DNA from 3 places in the Limibacter armeniacum genome. Region 2 is predicted to be linked to each of the others. Evidence: riboswitches for the same ligand, from Rfam matches in the RefSeq annotation. Region 2 holds a riboswitch; each other region holds the start of a gene.
The links. Region 2 has a riboswitch for cobalamin ahead of V6R21_RS14755 (ABC transporter substrate-binding protein). Riboswitches for the same ligand answer to the same signal wherever they lie in the genome.
Positions count from the first base shown of each region.

Region 1: it holds a riboswitch for cobalamin, as region 2 does, so the genes downstream of both, V6R21_RS02195 (ribonucleotide-diphosphate reductase subunit beta) here and V6R21_RS14755 (ABC transporter substrate-binding protein) in region 2, are expected to answer to the same signal.
Region 3: it holds a riboswitch for cobalamin, as region 2 does, so the genes downstream of both, V6R21_RS05420 (DUF5074 domain-containing protein) here and V6R21_RS14755 (ABC transporter substrate-binding protein) in region 2, are expected to answer to the same signal.

Region 1 is NZ_JBAJNO010000002.1:280,935-287,115, forward strand. It holds gene V6R21_RS02185 (amino acid-binding ACT domain-containing protein) at 1-345, opposite strand, end outside; gene V6R21_RS02190 (ArsR/SmtB family transcription factor) at 445-1,134, shown strand; adenosylcobalamin (AdoCbl) riboswitch at 2,578-2,720, shown strand; gene V6R21_RS02195 (ribonucleotide-diphosphate reductase subunit beta) at 2,712-3,794, shown strand; gene V6R21_RS02200 (ribonucleoside-diphosphate reductase subunit alpha) at 3,980-5,626, shown strand; gene V6R21_RS02205 (hydrogen peroxide-inducible genes activator) at 5,786-6,181, opposite strand, start outside.
Region 2 is NZ_JBAJNO010000008.1:2,143,773-2,149,953, forward strand. It holds gene V6R21_RS14740 (bifunctional adenosylcobinamide kinase/adenosylcobinamide-phosphate guanylyltransferase) at 1-158, opposite strand, end outside; gene V6R21_RS14745 (DUF5074 domain-containing protein) at 237-1,343, opposite strand; gene V6R21_RS14750 (TonB-dependent receptor plug domain-containing protein) at 1,390-3,285, opposite strand; gene V6R21_RS14755 (ABC transporter substrate-binding protein) at 3,377-4,573, opposite strand; cobalamin riboswitch at 4,624-4,805, opposite strand; gene V6R21_RS14760 (mechanosensitive ion channel family protein) at 4,976-6,181, shown strand, end outside.
Region 3 is NZ_JBAJNO010000006.1:169,046-175,226, forward strand. It holds gene V6R21_RS05420 (DUF5074 domain-containing protein) at 1-1,251, opposite strand, end outside; cobalamin riboswitch at 1,430-1,613, opposite strand; gene V6R21_RS05425 (alginate export family protein) at 1,771-3,147, opposite strand; gene V6R21_RS05430 (MFS transporter) at 3,241-4,614, opposite strand; gene V6R21_RS05435 (Crp/Fnr family transcriptional regulator) at 4,789-5,487, opposite strand; gene cobA (uroporphyrinogen-III C-methyltransferase) at 5,518-6,181, opposite strand, start outside.

The DNA.
Region 1 (6,181 bases), on a different contig from region 2:
ATAATTATCAGGAACAATAATCAATTGGTTTGAGTGATCACTGTATTGGGTCAAAATGTTGACACCAGCATTCGCTAATTCTTTACAAAATACCCCCAATTGACCAGGTATATCCTGTCTTAATTTTTGAATAATTACATCGTTAGTGCTGACGACTTTTATTCCTACCTCTTCTAATACTACTTTCGCTTTTTCTGCCTCTTCAATCAAAAAATGGGCTACCGAATATTTTCCATTGTCAAAGACACCTCCACCTTCAAGGCTTATCTGATGTTTTCCTAAAGTTTCTCCCATCAGAGCCAACATACCAGCTTTGTTTTCCAAAATAATTTCCAAGTCTTTCATGATCTCAATTTTTTGCTTTTGCAAAGGAAATAGAACTTATATGGATATGATTCATTTTAAAATGAACTATGGAATATGATTTCTATTTACTTTTGTCGCATGAAAGTAGAAAAAGAGTTTTCTAAGATTGCTTCACTTATTGGTGATAAAGCGAGGTCAATAATATTATGGTCATTACTAGATGGCAAGGCTTATACTGCAACAGAACTGGCAGGTTTTGCTGATATTTCAAGGCAGTCGGTCAGTAATCATTTATCTAAGTTGATTGATGCCAACTTAGTGATAGCCGATAAACAAGGTAGACACAAATATTTTAGACTAGCTAATGAGCAAGTTGCTCAGGTTGTTGAGTCTATGGCTAGCTTAATTGCGATTCAGAAAATAGAGACAAAGAAAAGTGTAGCGGCACAAAAACTTACGTTTTCGAGGACATGTTATGATCATCTTGCGGGGAAACTTTCTGTTGATCTTGTCAAATCTTTATTAGACAATAAAATAATTATATCGAAAGATACTACTTTTGAGGTTACTGATTTTGGTAAGGACTGGTTTAGAGAATTAGGTATTGAAGTGGATACCTTAAAAAACAAAAAACGGTCATTTGCACACAAGTGTATAGATTGGACAGAAAGGAAACATCACATCGCAGGTGCACTTGGTGCAGCTATTTTGGAAAACTTCTTGGAAAATGATTGGATAAGAAGAAAGCAATATTCACGAGAAATTGTAATAACTGCTTTAGGGAAAAGAAAATTATTTGAATTATTAAATATATCAATTGATCATTAGTTCTTAAAATATTCAATCTAATACTATAAAATAGTGAATTAGATCAAGTGGTCATTTTGACCACTTGAATACGAAATTACTTATGTACTGTAAGGTCTCAATTGAAATTTGAATGCTAATGAGACAGAATTAGGACTTTCTTTTTTATCTGAGAAAGTGTGTTTTTCTATTTAATAGTAAAGGTTGTTTGCGCTACTTTGAAACTGGAGTATAGGTACTAATTTTTTGTTAAGTCTAATTATCTACCCTAAAAAATATCTTTACACTACAAGGGATAATCATATGGAGGTTACTATGTAGGAAATTTAGAGAATATCGTTTATATCTGTTTTATCAGTTTAGCCTTTAGTTACAATAGATAGTTAGTTTCTGATTTATTCTACCCTGTACTCTCAAATAGAGATACAAACCAAGTGGTCATTTTGACCACTTGAAATAGGTGAACAAACATGTATTACGCTTAAATTTAAAAGAGAAAAATATTCAAGACTCACTATTTACTTTGTCATAATAGCAAGTGGTCATTTTGACCACTTGAATCTGACTAGTTATTCTATGGTAAGTAGTTTCTTTAGTAAATAATAAAAGTGAGTGAATACTGAGTATTTCGTGTACCTGAAAATTGGGATAAGTTCAAACGTATACATCCTCAGTTAGGATCAAAATATTAAAGACCACTATAAACCTGTTTTAAAAATTATTGCCATAACAAGATGTAGCCACTATTTGGAGATATTTTTTATGTTACTATATATTTTTAAGTATATCTCATAAAAAAGTAGTGAACTGGTAAAACGTAAAGACAAATAATAATACTTGATAGTTTCAAAAACTATTTTTTACCATCATTAAATCATAGAATATTTTGTCACATTTTACACTTCTCCTAACATTTTATCATATATACTGAATAGGAAATTCTTGTATAAACCTGTAAAGTGTTAAGTGAATAGGTCAGTGTAGCAAGTGAAAAATTAATGCGCTAATAAGTCTTCATCTATACATAGAAGGTTTGTGTTTTATGAATGACTTTTTAAAGGTGAAAAAGTAGTGATTGCAATGGCTATTTATGCTACTGAATTATATCAATGAATATTTAGAATGTTAATAACAATAATAGTTCAGAAAAGTATAAAGAGATAATATAATTCTTGTGATATAAACCCTATTTATGATAAGCCCTCTTAATATGTATTCATGTGAAGTTTTATTATTTTTTACACTTTAACAATGTGTATACGCATGTTTTGTGCTGTATTTAATTGGAAATAAATAAAATTGAAAGGTGTTTTTTGGTAACTGATTTTTATAAAAAATGTTGTGTTAAAAATTGATTCTAATTCATAATGAAGGCAGTATAAAAACTTCGAAAAACGAGTTAGCCGCTTGCTATGAAACCAAAAAAATATCTATAAATTTGCGTCCCGGATTACACACCAAGTCACTCAAAAATTTTGGGAAGAAAAATAGGGGAATCGTGTGGGAATCACGAGCTGTAGCGCAACTGTGAGTGGCGTTATGCCATAAGCCAGATTACCTTTCTTGGTGTGTGGATTTTGCTTTCGCATCAAAAGCAAATGTCTAGATCGATCAACAAAGTCATTTATGCCAAAATGTCTCTGATGGGTGTGTTCTGTACATATTGCTGGTGCGAATGGTTTTCTCAATACAATAAAAGCAGCAATATGAGTATCTTTGACAGACGTATTAACTACAAACCATTTGAATACCCTGAAGTATTACAGTTTACAGAAGCAATTAACAAGTCTTTCTGGGTACATTCAGAAGTAGATTTTACTGCAGACGTACAGGATTTTCATTCTTACCTGAATGAAAATGAAAAAGAGGTTGTGAAGAGAAGTCTTTTGGCTATTGCTCAAATTGAGGTAGCTGTGAAGTCTTTTTGGGGCGACCTGTATCACCATTTTCCAAAGCCTGAATTTAATGGATTGGGAAGCACTTTTGCTGAATGTGAATTCCGCCATTCAGAAGCGTACTCCCGTTTGTTAGATGTATTGGGTTACAATAGCGAGTTTGGAAAACTAATTGAGACGCCTGTAATCCGTCAGCGTATTGACTATCTTTCGGATGCTTTGGCACATACTAAGTCTCAGGACAAAAAGAAATACGTTTTCTCGTTGATCCTTTTCTCTATCCTGATCGAAAACGTATCATTGTTCAGCCAATTCGCGATTATCCTTTCATTTACTCGTTTTAAGGGAGTAATGAAAAATATCAGCAACATCATTGCTTGGACTTCTATTGACGAACAGGTACATGCAAATGCAGGAATCTATATCGTGAATACGATCAAGTCAGAATTCCCTGATTTCTTCGATGAGGAGACAGTTGAAGAGTTACGTGAAATTGTGGCAGATTCTATTCAAGTTGAGTCAAATATTCTAGACTGGATTTTTGAAGGAGGTGAAATTGAAAACATCAGCAAGGAAAACCTTTTAAACTTTATGAAGTTCCGTGTTGATGATAGCCTTACTAAAATTGGCCTTGATAAACTTTATTATGTTTCTGACAGCAATTACCAGCCAATGGTATGGTTTGAGGAAGAAGTTTTTGCTAACAGTTTGGATGACTTTTTCGCTAAGCGTCCGGTAGAATATACCAAACATGACAAGAGCATCACTGCTGATGACCTGTTTTAATAAATGTTGCTAGCTGATCAACTGTATCCGAAATCAAGTTATAATAATTAGGAGGTTCTTGATCCAGTTAAAAAGATACTCTAAAGGAGAGGTGGATATAAACCCAATAATGCTACTTTTTTTTATCTCTCTGAATGGCTGTGATATATAGTAGTTCTTTTTTTAAAGAGAAAAGCGAAAGATAAATGGAAAGATTATGGTGGCTCAATGAAGAGAGCCAGAATATGCTCAATAGAGGTTATCTATTGAAAGGCGAAACTGTTCAGGCAGCAATCAGACGAGTAGCTACAGCTGCTGCTAAGCGTCTGTACAAACCTGAAATGGCAGAGTCTTTTGTTGAAATTATTGAAAAAGGGTGGATAAGCCTTAGTTCTCCGATTTGGGCGAACATGGGAACAGAAAGAGGTCTTCCTATTTCTTGTTTCAACGTACATGTACCTGATAATATCGAAAGCATTACCCACAAACTTGGTGAGGTGATTATGCAAACCAAAATTGGTGGTGGTACATCAGGTTATTTTGGTGAGCTTCGTGAGCGTGGTAGTGCCGTAACAGATAATGGTAGAAGTAGTGGTGCAGTTAGTTTTATGAAACTATTTGACACTGCGATGGACACTATTTCACAAGGAGGCGTAAGAAGAGGTGCATTTGCGGCATACCTTGACATCGACCATTCGGATATCAAAGAGTTTTTGGAGATCAAAAACATTGGTAACCCTATTCAGAACCTGTTCTTTGGTGTTTGTGTACCAGACTACTGGATGCAGGAAATGATTGATGGTGATAGAGAGAAAAGAGAAATTTGGGCAAAAGTACTGGAAAGCAGACAGCAGAAGGGATTGCCGTATATTTTCTTCTCAGACAATATCAACCGTTTCAAACCGGATGTCTATAAGGATAAGAACCTGACAATCCATGCAAGTAACTTGTGTTCAGAAATTGCCTTGCCTTCAAGTCATGATGAGTCATTTATTTGCTGTCTGGCTTCTATGAACCTTGAACTGTATGATGAGTGGAAGGATACGGATGCCGTTAAAATAGCCATCTACCTGCTTGATGCGGTACTTCAGGAATTTATCGTTAAAACAGAAGGTAACTATTACCTTGCTTCAGCAAACCGTTTTGCCAAAAGACACCGTGCTCTTGGATTGGGCGCTATGGGTTGGCACTCATATTTGCAGAAGAATATGATTCCTTTTGAAGGAATGCAGTCAAAAGCACTGACAAACAAAATCTTCAAAGGAATCCAAGAGAAAGCCAATGAGGCAAGCCGAGAACTGGCTGAAATCTATGGTGAGCCAGAGATATTGGAAGGATACGGCAGACGTAACTCTACATTGATGGCGATTGCTCCAACTACTTCTTCATCTGCTATTTTGGGTCAGACATCTCCGGGCATCGAGCCATTTAGTAGTAACTACTACAAGGCAGGTTTGGCTAAGGGTAACTTTATGCGTAAGAATAAATACCTGAAGAAGCTGTTGGTAGAGAAAGGTATGGATTCTGAGGCTACTTGGCACAGCATCATGCTGCAGCATGGTAGTGTACAGCACCTTGATGGATTGACTGAAGAGGAGAAAGAAGTATTCAAGACGTTTAAGGAAATCAGCCAGCTGGAGATTATCCAACAGGCTTCTATCCGTCAGAAGTTTATTGATCAGGCGCAAAGCTTGAACCTGAATATTCCGTTTGACCTACCTGTTAAGGAAGTGAACAGGTTACTGATTGAGGCTTGGAAATTGGGTGTTAAGACTTTGTATTACCAAAGAAGCCAAAGTGTGTCAAAAGAGTTTATTGCAAACTTGGTGACTTGCTCAAGCTGTGAGTCATAATCAATGATTCATTAGCCTATAAAAAATATAAATCCCCCTTACGAAGAGTGAGGGGGATTTTTTGATTTAGAAAACCCTAAATGAGCTAATATTGAATGTTAATAGTATAATTTTTTTAGTTAGCCGTAGTTTAAAAATGATTTAGAGTATAGCTATGTTTTATCTCCACTTCACTGTAATAAAGCGATTGGCTTTCTGGAAATGCTCCGGAATATTGTGCTGAATCGTCTTCCTTAGGTTTGCCAGCAAAAGCTCTTTTGTAAAACTCTTATGAACCACAAGGCTGATTTCTCTGGCTGGTTTAGGCTCCTGAAATTCCCTGACAAATTCATGGTCAAGTACTTGAAGATAGGAAAGCTCCGGAATCAGGGTATAGCCATTTGTATGGGGGATTAGCCGTTTCAAGGTTTCAATTGATCCACTCTCAAAAGAGATATTTTGATGGTAGCTTCTCAACTCACAGATTTCAAGTACCTGATTCCTGAAACAATGCCCCTCATTCAATAGCCAAAGCCCTTCTCTTTTTAAGTCATCAGGTGTTACTTGTCCACATTG
Region 2 (6,181 bases):
TCATCTTGATGCCTTTTGATTCTTTCAGAATAGTTATCATCCCAATGTCGGGAAGTGGCAAGGTATACTGGGTTTTCAGAAAGTGAAAGTGCCAGCTGTTGTGCATAGCTGCTTTTTCCCGAACGTTGCCCTCCTGTGATGTATATAATTTTAGCCATAATTGTATGTGTTGAATAAAAAAAGGACTGACCTCAAATATAAGGTCAGTCCATTGGGTTTTGCTAGTTAATTTCCATCTAAAAAACGAACTGGTATGGTCCGATACCAGCAGTAGCTTCATCTACCAATTGACCCTGCTCATCGTAAATCAATATTGATCCGTTTGATGCATAGCTTGGTGCTTTAGCTACATATATATTACCAGTAGAAGGGTTACATCCAATACCTGAAAAGCTTACACCAGATATGACTGGACTGCTATCGAATGATTCGGTGTCAGTATCCAGTATCCACACTTCAGAAGCCAAGTTTTCCCCATTGTTTTCTTCAGTATATGGCTCTACAGCTAGTACCAATACTTCGTCTTTGCTGCTGTTAAGTGCTATTTTTCCATAGCTGTCAATTCCTTCCAGTGTTACTTTTGTCTCTACTTCTAATGTCTGTGGGTTGATTTTAGCGACACCATTTGCTGAAGCAGGGAATCCATTGGTAAGTGATACCCAAATTTGGTTGTTCTTATCCAATACAAGTCTTTGAGGAGAGGCATCAAATGAAAGGGTTTTTACCAGTTCATCATTTGAGATATCATATACCTCAACAGTTGCAGGATATGCATATGGGTTGGCAACGAAGATTTTACCATCATGAATAAGGATGCCCTCAGCACCATCACCAACCGGAATCTCTTTTACAACCTCATGAGTTGATAGGTCAATCTTAGCGATATAAGAGTCTGGAAGGTCCCAGTTTTCACCCCAAGCTCCCCAGCAAGTTACATACAGGAAGTTGCCATTACCTGCAGCATATCTTGGTACAACTACACTTTCAATAGGTGCAACTAAGCTAGTCAATGTTGAAGGGTCAAAAAACTCTACCTTATCAGCAGTATTACACATGATAACCCCTTGACCATTATAGATAAGGATTGACTCAATTGTAGCAGCCAACTCTCTGCTGTTTGCTTTAGCAAAAGCTTTATTCTGGATAGTTTGAGTTTCTTCATCATAGATATCGATGCTACCATCACCGTTACCAAATCCACCAGCATTTATAACAAGCGCTCCTTGAAGGGTAGGTGTTTCATTTGAATCATCATCACATGAAGTGAATACAACAGTCAGTGCCAAAAGGTATGGCAGGAAAGCACGGAAGTTAAGTTTGTGGAATGTAGTTTTTAAGTCCATTTTTTTTGTGATTTGAATATATAAAGTAAAAGTACAGTGTCTGTTCCTAAAGGATATTCCAAAGGATGGAAAGCATATAGTTTCTGCCCGGCATAGCCCTGAATTTCATATTCTGGTAAGTAGTGTTGAACAGGTTATTCACCTTACCAGTTACGGATAGCTTTTTACCGTTGAGCTGAGTGTTCCAATTGGCAGACAAATCAGATATAAAGTACTTATCCAAAATGTCATTGATATCGTAGCCATTGCGTTGCCCTACAAAATAATTGTTGAGGTTAATGCCAATGCTCTTATATCGATAAGAAGCATAAACATTGAACCTGTGTTTAGGCTGGTAAGCCAGTTGTCTGCCAACTGTTTGCTGTTCTGAGGCAGAAGCTTTGGTTACTTCTGCAAGCGTGAATGCGTAATTTCCTCCTAATGAAATTGTAGCATTGCCTGTTTGGTAATCAATGTTTGAAGAGAATTCAACTCCTTTGTTGGCTACTTCGCTGACATTTTTAGGCGTCCAGATATTGCCTACAGGAATCCATTGAATCAGGTCTGTGACTTTTCCTTGATACGCTGTCAGAGATGAGCTGAATACTGTATTAGAGGTATTGAATATATAGTCAATTCCTACTTCAGTACTTAACCCACTTTCAGGTTGGATAGCTGGATTGCCCCAGTCTTCCCAGTAGCGGTCATTGAGGGTTGGAATCCTGTAATTTTTAGAGAAGGAACCTCTCAACTTTAATTCATGCTGTCCTTTGTCTACCAACAGGAATTGCGTTCCAATAGAAGGAGAGAAAGGTGCCTCAAACCCTGTCACAAACCCTTGTCTGGCATTAAGGCTAATTTCCCAGAATGAAAATGGTGTAAACTTGAAGGAGGCGTAGACATCAGTTCTGTTTTCATTGCCAACCGAATCAGGATAGGAGTCCACAGACGGTTGAATATGCATAAATGTACCGCCAGTTTTTACTGAGAAATAGTTATTGAAGGTCTTGTCAACTTGAGCTGTAAATACCCCTCTATTGGTTTCTATTATGTCACTTTCATATAACTGATGATCCTGTACAAAAGCAGCTGATGCAGAATAGTGTGCCCAACCCTGATGGTCAACTTTGGCAACAATCCTTAGCCATTTATTCATAAGGTCGTCTGCTTCGCTATTCCCATTGGCAGACATGACAGGTTGTATCTCCCGATCGTTTTTCTGATACCACCCTGACAGGCTGACAAAGGTATTGGGTGCAGCCTGGTAGCCAAACTGTTGTAGCAAGCCAAAGTTTTGGAATGAAGCATTTTCCTGCTTTTCCTCTGGTTTGCCAAATTTGGCTGTATTCTCAAAAGGGAAATCGTTTTTGTTGTATCGGTAAAAAAGCTTAGTTTGACTAGTCCATTTGCCTTGTCTTGCAGCAAACTGTACCCCTGTCATGCTGTGCGTAAAACTGCCGTAGTCTTGTCTAAGCTTTAAGTGTATACTCTCATCTTTTGGTTGACTGTTGGACAATACAATAGAGCCTCCCATTGCATCACTTCCAAAGAGGGCACTTCCACCGCCCATATGAACCTGCAAGTCGTCAAAAAAGAATAAGGGATAATCGTTGAAATCCGAGTGTCCCAAAGTCAGGGAGTTAAGGTTAAGTCCCATCCACATGACACTGGTATGGTTAGGCGTAGTACCTCTTACCGAAATGGTTGAAAGCATTCCATTACCTTGCTCTTTAAGGTAGATAGGAGTGTATTGGGTAAGGTAATCAGATACAGAACCATAGCCGATACGGGCAAGTGCCCCACTGTCAGCCTTTATGATAGCGCTACCTGTGGCGTATTTTGTATAGTTTGTCCCAATGATGGTAACTTCTTCCAGTTCAATGGTTGTAGTATCCTTTTCCGATTGTGCATATGTCCATACTGCATGCGCCATCAGGAATACTGACAGTAAAAGATATCTCATGTCTAGATGCTAGATGTAGCGAAACCTGATTTGAGGTTTCTATTTAGACCAATGTGTAACAAGCGTACTTTGACAGAAGTAACTATTTGGGTTACTTAAGCTTTTTGTAATACACAAACTCATGGTCTTTCATCAATTCAGGATGAAAGATCTTGATCAGGTCAGCAAGTATCAGGTGTGGATTAACGATGCCTGTTTCCCAGTAAGCGTTGGAGCCATTTGAGGCAATGTTTCTGTTATTGTTGAAAAGCAAGCCTTTATTGACTGCTTTAAAGTCAGCAAACCGACTGTCAAAACCTACCAATTCCTCCTTGGAATTGGCTGTTCCTGTATTGATCCAATAGTCGGCTTCCAGTGCCACTGGGTAGACGTATTCAAGGTTGAGATGGAGACTTCCGGTACTGGTGTCTTCGTCCCAATAGTAGTTGGTATTTGCAGCCCTTAACAGTTCTGCCATAAAGCTCTGCCCGCCCGGAATAAACCAAGCGTCTTTGTAAGGGACTTCTGCAATTAAGGTAGGTGAGGTGGTGGCTTCAGCGGCAAGGACTTTCAGTCTGTCCCATTCCGCTTCAATCTTTGCCATTTCCTTGTTGGCTATCTCTTCTTTATTCAGAAATGCAGCCATAAACTTACACCACTCGGCTCTTCCAAGTGGAGATGTTTCTTTCCAGTCAGCAATGGCCAATGTTTGAATGCCCGCTTTTTCAAAAACAGGGTAGCGGTTGTAGCTATCGCTGTTCATTCCGATGGTTAATACTAGGTCTGCACCGCTAGCGATGACTAGTTCCTTATTGATACTGCCGTCATAACCAGCTTCAATGACACTGCCATTCTGGGCTCTGCTCAACAGCTTTTCATTACAGACATAGGCTTTGTTTGAAATGCCTACAACCTGTTCAGTAGCATCCAAGAGGTCAAGCATTCCAAGGTGTGTTCCTGAAAGTGCTACAATTTTCTTTACAGGAATTTCAATGGATGGTAAAGCTTTTACCGACTCAGGCAATTCGATTCCTTTAGCATGTAGTACATACTTGAGTGTATCGGCCTTAGTATTAAAAGGATTGTAAAGTTCTAGGACTTTGTAGCCATCATAGTACTTAAGGTTAAAACCCTTCGCATATTTGACTTGTTTAGGGGTGAATTCAGTGATGCCTGCAGAAGCAGCATGCTGAACTGTTTGGGACTTATCTGATGGCTGTTGGCAAGCATTTGTCAGAAAAGCCAAACATATAGCCAATCCAACAAAAGGGCGGAATGCCTTTTTGCTACGTGTCTTGATATATTTCATTGAATGTTACTTTTCACCCGAAAGTTGATCTGCAACTTTGCGTTTTTCTTTGATCGTGTATCCACAAGGCAGGTATTCTGACTTTCCATTTATGTCAAACCTTCCCATCCAAAATAAGACAGTGGTTTTGCATGACACCTTATTCAAGGTTGGATTACAGCAGCGGGGACTGTTCCGGATTTACACCGGATTCCCTTTCCTTATGCGAAGGCAAATTTGGATAAAAAATAGATAAAACAAAATTGGGATTTATAAATGTTAATGCTACTGCTTCACTTTGAGAGATATAGGCTTTTTGACCTTCAGAGGATATTTTGATTTTTAGGGAAATTTGTAAAGAATAAAGTCGAACGATGGGAAATTATTAATTGTTTTTTCTGATAAAGAAAACACTTGATACCCATGCATACCCGTCAGTGCCACACATTAGCTCCGTATTTTTTAGGCTTGTTCCTGCTTTTCACTTTTCATTTTGGTTTTACTCAGGAAAAAAGTGATGAATTTTCTACTGAGACTCCTTACAAGACAGTAAAGACACATATTTCAGCATTCAAGAATAAGAAGATAAGACCAGATTTGGCTGCCAAGACAATGGGAGGAAACCTACCTGAGAGTCAGAAAGCTGTACTGGCAGAAAAGCTGTATGAGATATATGAAAAGTTAGGAGGAGTTGATATGTCGGCAATTCCAGATAACAAAAACTTTGAAAATGCCGATAAGGAAAAAAAATATGTCATTAGAACTGAGTTTCCAGAGATCTACCTGATCAGAGATAGGAAACAATGGCTTTATGCCCCTTCATCTGTAAAGCAGATTTCTTTGCTTTACCAGCGGTATGTAGTCAATGCCCGAAAAAAGAAAAGTAAGGACCGGCCGGTAGCTGTTGATACAGTTGTCTACAATCTATCATCCCCTTATCATACAGTTTCTACATTTAGGTATTATATCCATGATAAGCACTATGATGAAGAAAGGTTGGCTTCCCTTTTTATAGCACCTGATCTTACTGTTAAGGAAAAGGCTAAGGTAGGGGAGAAACTAAAGGAAATATATTATGGCTTGGGTATCGTGATAGACTTTAGTGAAGTACCTAAAAACCCGAACTATCAGGACTCTACCACCAAGGAAAACCGGTATGTGCCTTACTCTAAGGCTCCCGGTATCAACCTGATCAAGCAGAATGATAAGTGGTATTTTTCACGGACTACAGTAGCGGCGGTCAATGACCTTTACAGTAGAACATTTCTATTAGGGACAGACAAGCTTGATAAGATAGCTGAGAAAGCGAATAAAGGATTAGGCAGTAAACTGATTGACAAGATCGGCTACCGCAACTTTCAGTTGTTGCTTATAGCTTTGGGGGTGTTGGTGTTTGTATTGACATTTTGGATAGTGCATAAGGTTTTGAAGTCGCTTCTGATATGGAAATTTACAGACCATTATATCCTTAATGTAGCAAATGATGTCGTAATGCCATTCCTACTATATCTAAGTTCATCTTTGCTAATTCTGATATTACCATCCTTGTTGGATTCGTCGGACTTTTTGAGACGACTCATCATGATTACCCGCATTGTCAAGGACCTGTTGCTGATATATTTCCTGATT
Region 3 (6,181 bases), on a different contig from region 2:
GGATGATCCTGTCCATCCGGCATTAAGGTTTACGCCTTCAGGCATCTCAATTTCCTTCAATGTTGTATAATCTGAGGAGGCAACTTTTAGCAAGGTGGAAGGAGTTCCACTTTGAGCAACCCAAAGGTTACCGTCTGTAGCTTCAGCAAATCCGCCAATGCTGCTGCCGAACGTTTCGGTATGGATCAGTTGATCAGTTGTGATATCCACTACATACAGGTTGCTGCCTGAGTAAGTGAAAAGCTTGTTGCCAATCACGATCGGTTGTGCCTTGGCAGCACCAACGCCACTGATATTGGTGACAGACTTAGCACTGAAGTCAATGATGGAGATGCCGTTGTTGTCGCGGACATAACCTTTTGTGGTACTGACCATTGCCAGATGGGTTGGCCAGCTCAATGAAACATCACTGGTGGTGATGGAGTCAACAGCCACCAAGGTTTCTTTATCGGCTACGATGATATAGTTGGGACCATTCTGGGAAATGAAATACACATAGTCACCAAAGTAGGATGCCGACTGGGTGACATTGCTAAGGGTTTTGCCTGGGTTCAGAGATGCATAAGCGTTGGTGAAAAGCGTGTTGCCACCTCTTTGAAGGAAGGACACACTTCCCATTTCATTACTCATGTTACCTTCATTGACAATCAGGGCTCCACCTAGAAGAGGAGCGACCTCAACTTGTTGTGTCAGTACGGAAGCGTAGTCAGTACCCTGTGCTGTAAAAGTGATCTGCTGTAATCCAACATCTCTGAGTACGTACTTGAATGTGAGTGAGTCACTTAAAACCTCATCGTGGACTACCCATTTAAAGCTGGTAAGGGCAGGATTCTCAATATTGGCGAATAGTGAGATAGTATCTCCTACCAGGTAGAACTCATTTTCTGACATACCATTGATCTGTACACCACTGTTGACTTGCAGCGTTACAACATCACTGATGGAACCACTTTCATTGATGGCATTGAATGCGATATTGTATTCACCTTCTGCCGTAAACGAATAGGTAAAAGAAATGTCTGTGGACAATTCTTCACCATTAATTTCCCAAGTGTATGATTGTGCATCTTGTGCATCGCCAACAAAGGTAACCTCTTCGCCAACAAAGAATGCCCCATTGGTTTCGGGTGATAGAATCTGTACTGAAGATGGAGGAATAGGATCGTCCTTGTCATCACATCCTGAAAATGTAATACCTAGCAGAAGTAGCCAGGAGAACCATAGCATTGAGTGCTGTCTCAATAATTTCATTTACAATAAATTTTTGTGTGAAAAAAGAGACAAAAGCTTTGGCAAAAGGGGGATATTGAAGGCTCCACAAAAAGTGAGAATTATGCACGTATAGCAAGTAAGGTAATGCATACCTGAGCTATCATGTAATTCTGCAAAAGTATTGTGGTAGCATTACCTTAACTCCCGAAGGCAAGCATTTGTCGAATGTCGAATGGCAGGTCTTCTGACTTACTTCATGCTTGCGGCCTTCTCATCTTCCGAAGAAAACAATGGCAAAAAAGCGCAAACACTGTAGAAGCTTACAGCTGCGGGGACAGTCCCGGTCTTTCACCGGATTCCCTATTAAATCCTTGCGGATACCAATTCGGGCACAAATATAGAACTCAGTTTGGTTTATTCTTTTTTATGGAAGGTGATTTTCATCAGAGTAGCAAAAAAAGTGTGACTCAAAACTCAGTTCTTCTTAATAGGTCACAACTGAAAAAAGCTTCCGGAAAACGAATTCCAGAAGCTCAAGGAGTTGGTTGAATGATTCCTTTATAAAAACTTTGGTGTAAAATTGATCATGACCCAAGTCCAGTTTTGCATGCCTTTGATGTTTGCATACTTTCCTGTATCTGTATTGAATTGTCCTTTTACCTGTTGCATGGAAGTTGTACCAAACATCTGGGAGTAACCCGCTTTGAATGTGATGTTTTCTGCTAGCTTTTTGACAAATACCAAATCCAGTTCCGTACCTAGATAACTGCCAAGTGTCGCTTCAGGGTCAGCAGATGACAGGTCATATACATCTGTTGGGGAGCTAAAGGCGTGTAGGTGTGCCAGCAAATTACTGCTTTCGCCTACCTTGAAAGTGGTTTTCAGGTAAATATCCACCAGTCCACCACTTTTGTTGTTACCTCCACCGTTGTGTCCGGAGCCTACATAGAAGTAATCCATAAAGCCATAAAACTTGTGGTTGGTACCATAGAGTGGTGCCCAGCCTTCCGTAACATCAGTTGTGCCCTTATCATCACCACTGATATAATCCACTCCCAAAAGCGGTTTTCCTTTTAAACCTGTATGCTGTAAGCTAAGGCTTAACATATAGGCAGACAACTTGTTGTCTTCAAGTTCAGGATTGGTAGCTGACAGTTTTTGTGTACCGGTAGAATAGTATAGCTGACCACTAAGGTTGAGTTTGTCCAGTTTGTAATTTGGTGAAATACCAAAATGATATAACGGGTAAGGATGACCTTCAGTTGGTTGCATAAAATCCACCAACCCCATAAACGAGATATTGGCTGTTCCGAACATCTTCTTGACATAACCCATCACTTGTGCCTTTGGAAGTGGCAACCCAAAACCAGTGTAGGTGTTGGCGCCAGCATATGCACCAGAATTGTAGAAGTTTCCAGTATTCTTGGCTGGCTCAGGACTGGAGGAGTCTGTCAAGCCATTCTGGTTGAAAGTACCCATCAGCTGGAACTCGTTTCCGATTGAATCCTTGTACAGGTACCTTACTGCATCAAAGGCTCTTGCCTGAGCAGCCCAGTCAAGCGTTCCGAAGAATCGGTGACCGTCGATAGCTACTTCCTGTCTACCGATACGGAAGGTGGAGTTTTTGGAAGGCTTATATTCACCATACGCCTCGTGTATGCTCAATAGGTTGTCTGCCTTGTTGATCTGTCCTGTTTCTCCCCAGATTCTCACATCCTGTACTGACAGTTTGAATCCTAATTTACTTTGGGAATAACCAGCAGTAATACGCGCTCTATGCTCTACAAAGGCCGCTACTTCTGTGTCAGTCAGGATGGGTGCTTTGAATCCGTTTCTAACCTCAGCTCTGGGACGGTATTGTCCTTCCAATGTAAACTGTGCATTGGCATAAAGAGTACAGCATAAGCAACATATCGTCAGGGTAAATTTTTTCAATAGGTTCATGAGTTTATAGCAATTATTTACTGTAATGGTTTGAAGAGTGAAAGTGGAGCGGTCAAGCAACAGCTCCACATCTATAATATTGGGTTATGCAACAAGTGAAGCTTCTTTTGCTTTGAGTTCGGCTTCCAAAGCTTCCAGTCTTTCCTGTTCAGCTACGGCAGCTTTTTCATCCTCATCTGAGAATTTCACGCCTAAACCAAGGAACCCGATAGCTGCCACAACCACCCCGAAGTAGAGGAAGCAATCCTCCAATGGCGAGCCACTTCTCAAAAGGAATTGTGCATACATGACAGCACCAACATTGCCCCCTGCACCTACGATACCTGCTACAGCTCCCAGTGCTTTTTTATTGATAAATGGTACTACAGAGTAGGTAGCGCCTTCAGCCATTTGAACAAACAGTGAGAAAACAATCATAGTGGCAATGGCAACACCCAATATGTCCATTTGAGAGAAGATGGTTAGGGCAATACCTTCAATTACCATCACTATAACCAGCCACTTTACTCTACCGGCAAGACCTCCAGTTTTGGAGAATCGGTCACCTAGCCAGCCTCCCATAGATCTTGCGAACAGGTTCATCAGGCCGAACAGTGCCGCGACCATTCCGGCCGTAGTTTCATTGAGCAGAAATTTGGTTTGGTAATAAGTTGCGGCTCTGCCATTGACAAACAGTTCCATCCCGAAACAACCCGCATAGATAGCAAACAGGATCCATACTCGACGGTCTTTCATGGCTTCGATAAAGGTATTGGTAGGCTTTTCTTCTGAGTTTGTTGACTCATCCGCTTTTTGGTCTTCCATATTTCCTTTTGGAGTGTCAGTAGTGTATTTCCAGTACAGGAAAGCAACTACCAGCATGATCAGGGCAGGTACAAACATGGCAGGTCTCCATTTCGAAAGTTCAGACTCTGCAAAACCCAATGCCAGCATTCCTGAAGCGATCAGTGGCATTAAAGCTTGTGTAACACCACCACCAAGATTACCCCAACCTGCGGTAGTGGCATTGGCAATACCCACTACATTAGGAGCAAACATGACAGAAGTATGGTACTGGGTAATCACGAAAGAGGCACCAATTACACCAATGGCCATCCTGGAGAGCAAGTAGGTTTCCCAAGTTGTGGCAAAGGAGGAGGATATTACGGCGAAAGCACCGAATATCAGTAAGTAGACATAACTTTTTCTAGGGCCAAACTTGTCACACATGCTGCCTATAAAAAGGCGGGCAAAGATGGTGACCCCAACGGAGGCGATAAAGGCAGTGATCTTCTGCGCTTTAGTGAGGTCAAGGTCAGGCCCAATGGTTGAGTTCATCAATGGGGCATGGGCAAACCAACCAAAGAAACATAGGAAGAATGCGAGCCAGCTCAGGTGAAATGTTCTCATCTGAACTGATTTGAAATCCAGCAAATTAATGCGGGTTGCTTTTTCAAGGTTTGGAGTGGATGTACGCATATCATTCATTATTTAGTGTGAATACATTAATTAAGTATTTATACGTACAATTTATTACCTCTCAGAAATGAAAACTATGCGGGTTTACAGGGTTCAATAAGTTTTTAAACATAAAAAAACCTGCGTTATAGCAGGTTTTTTAAGCAAGGTACTGTAAGACAGTGTTTTGGTTGGTTATCGCTCTGAATAAAAGTGATGTTTATTGATTTCGTTTTTAAGTAATTCTACGTTGGGTATGCCTATTTTTTTCCCTTTAGCAGTTAGCAATGCCTCTTTTTTAAGGGCTGAGATAATTCTGATCACCTGTTCATCTGTTGTGCCGGCATAGTCCGCGATCTCTTTGCGTGACATTTCCAAGTCAATAAAGCCATGGCGTTGACCAAACTTTCGATTGATGTGAAGTAATGTGTCAATCACTTTTTCCTTGACATTCATCTGTGCCAAATTCCTCACTTTGGTTTCGCTACGGTCAAGCTCTTCTGAGTAAAAGCGCATCAGGTTATAGGCCAATGTATTGTTAGATTCAAAGAACAGGTTCAAAACCTGATTGGGAACATGGCAGATGGTACTATCTTCCATGGTGGTCGCATTGATCTTGTAAACTTCTCCAGCACCATAACCACGGTGCCCAACTACATCCCCATTTCCGGCAAAACGGAGTATTTGCTCTTTCCCTTGATACCCCATGACACTCACCTTTACTTTGCCGCTTCGGATAAAATACAGTCCATATACAGGGCTTCCTTCAAGGATAAAAGTCTGTCCTTTTCTGCATTTGATTCCTTTGATACTGATATCATTTTCCAATTCAGAAGAGAGAGGAAGACTTTTCTTGATCAGGCAATTATGGTTCAAACAGCTAAGACATTCCATAGCGAATAAGATTCAGAGGTGGATATTGTACTATTCAGGCTGACTCAATTGGTTGGCTTTCAGTATTTCTAAAGGACTTCTGTGTTTTACCACTTCCCCGATGATGATGATGCCCGGTGTACCAATCTGCTGCTCTCTTACCTTTGCCTCAATATCGGAAAGTGTACCAGTGACAAATTGCTGATTATCCCATGTGGCATTCTGTACGATGGCTACAGGTTCATCCTTGCTGCGGTACATGCTGAACAATTGAGTGATCAATGAAAGTTTGCCAAGTCCCATCAATATCAGTACGGTAGCCGAAGACTGGGCTGAAAGCGGTAAGTCTTTTGATAGCGAGTTGGATTGTGTAGTGCCTGTAATCACCCAGAAGCTTTCGCTGACACCACGGCAAGTTACAGGAATTCCGATCGAGGCGGGTGCACTGGTTACACTGCTGATGCCAGGTATGATCTCGACCTGAATACCAAAAGCCGATGCAGCATTTATTTCCTCCTGACCTCTACCAAATACCAAAGGATCACCGCCTTTCAGTCTAACCACATGACCATGGGAGAAAGCAAAGTCTATTATCAGTTGGTTGATTTCTTCCTGAGGTAAGTAATGGTGTCCTGCTCTTTTTCCAACAAACACTTTTTTAGCATTTGTAGCATGGTCCAGCAATTCAGGATTTACTAATGCATCATATAGGATG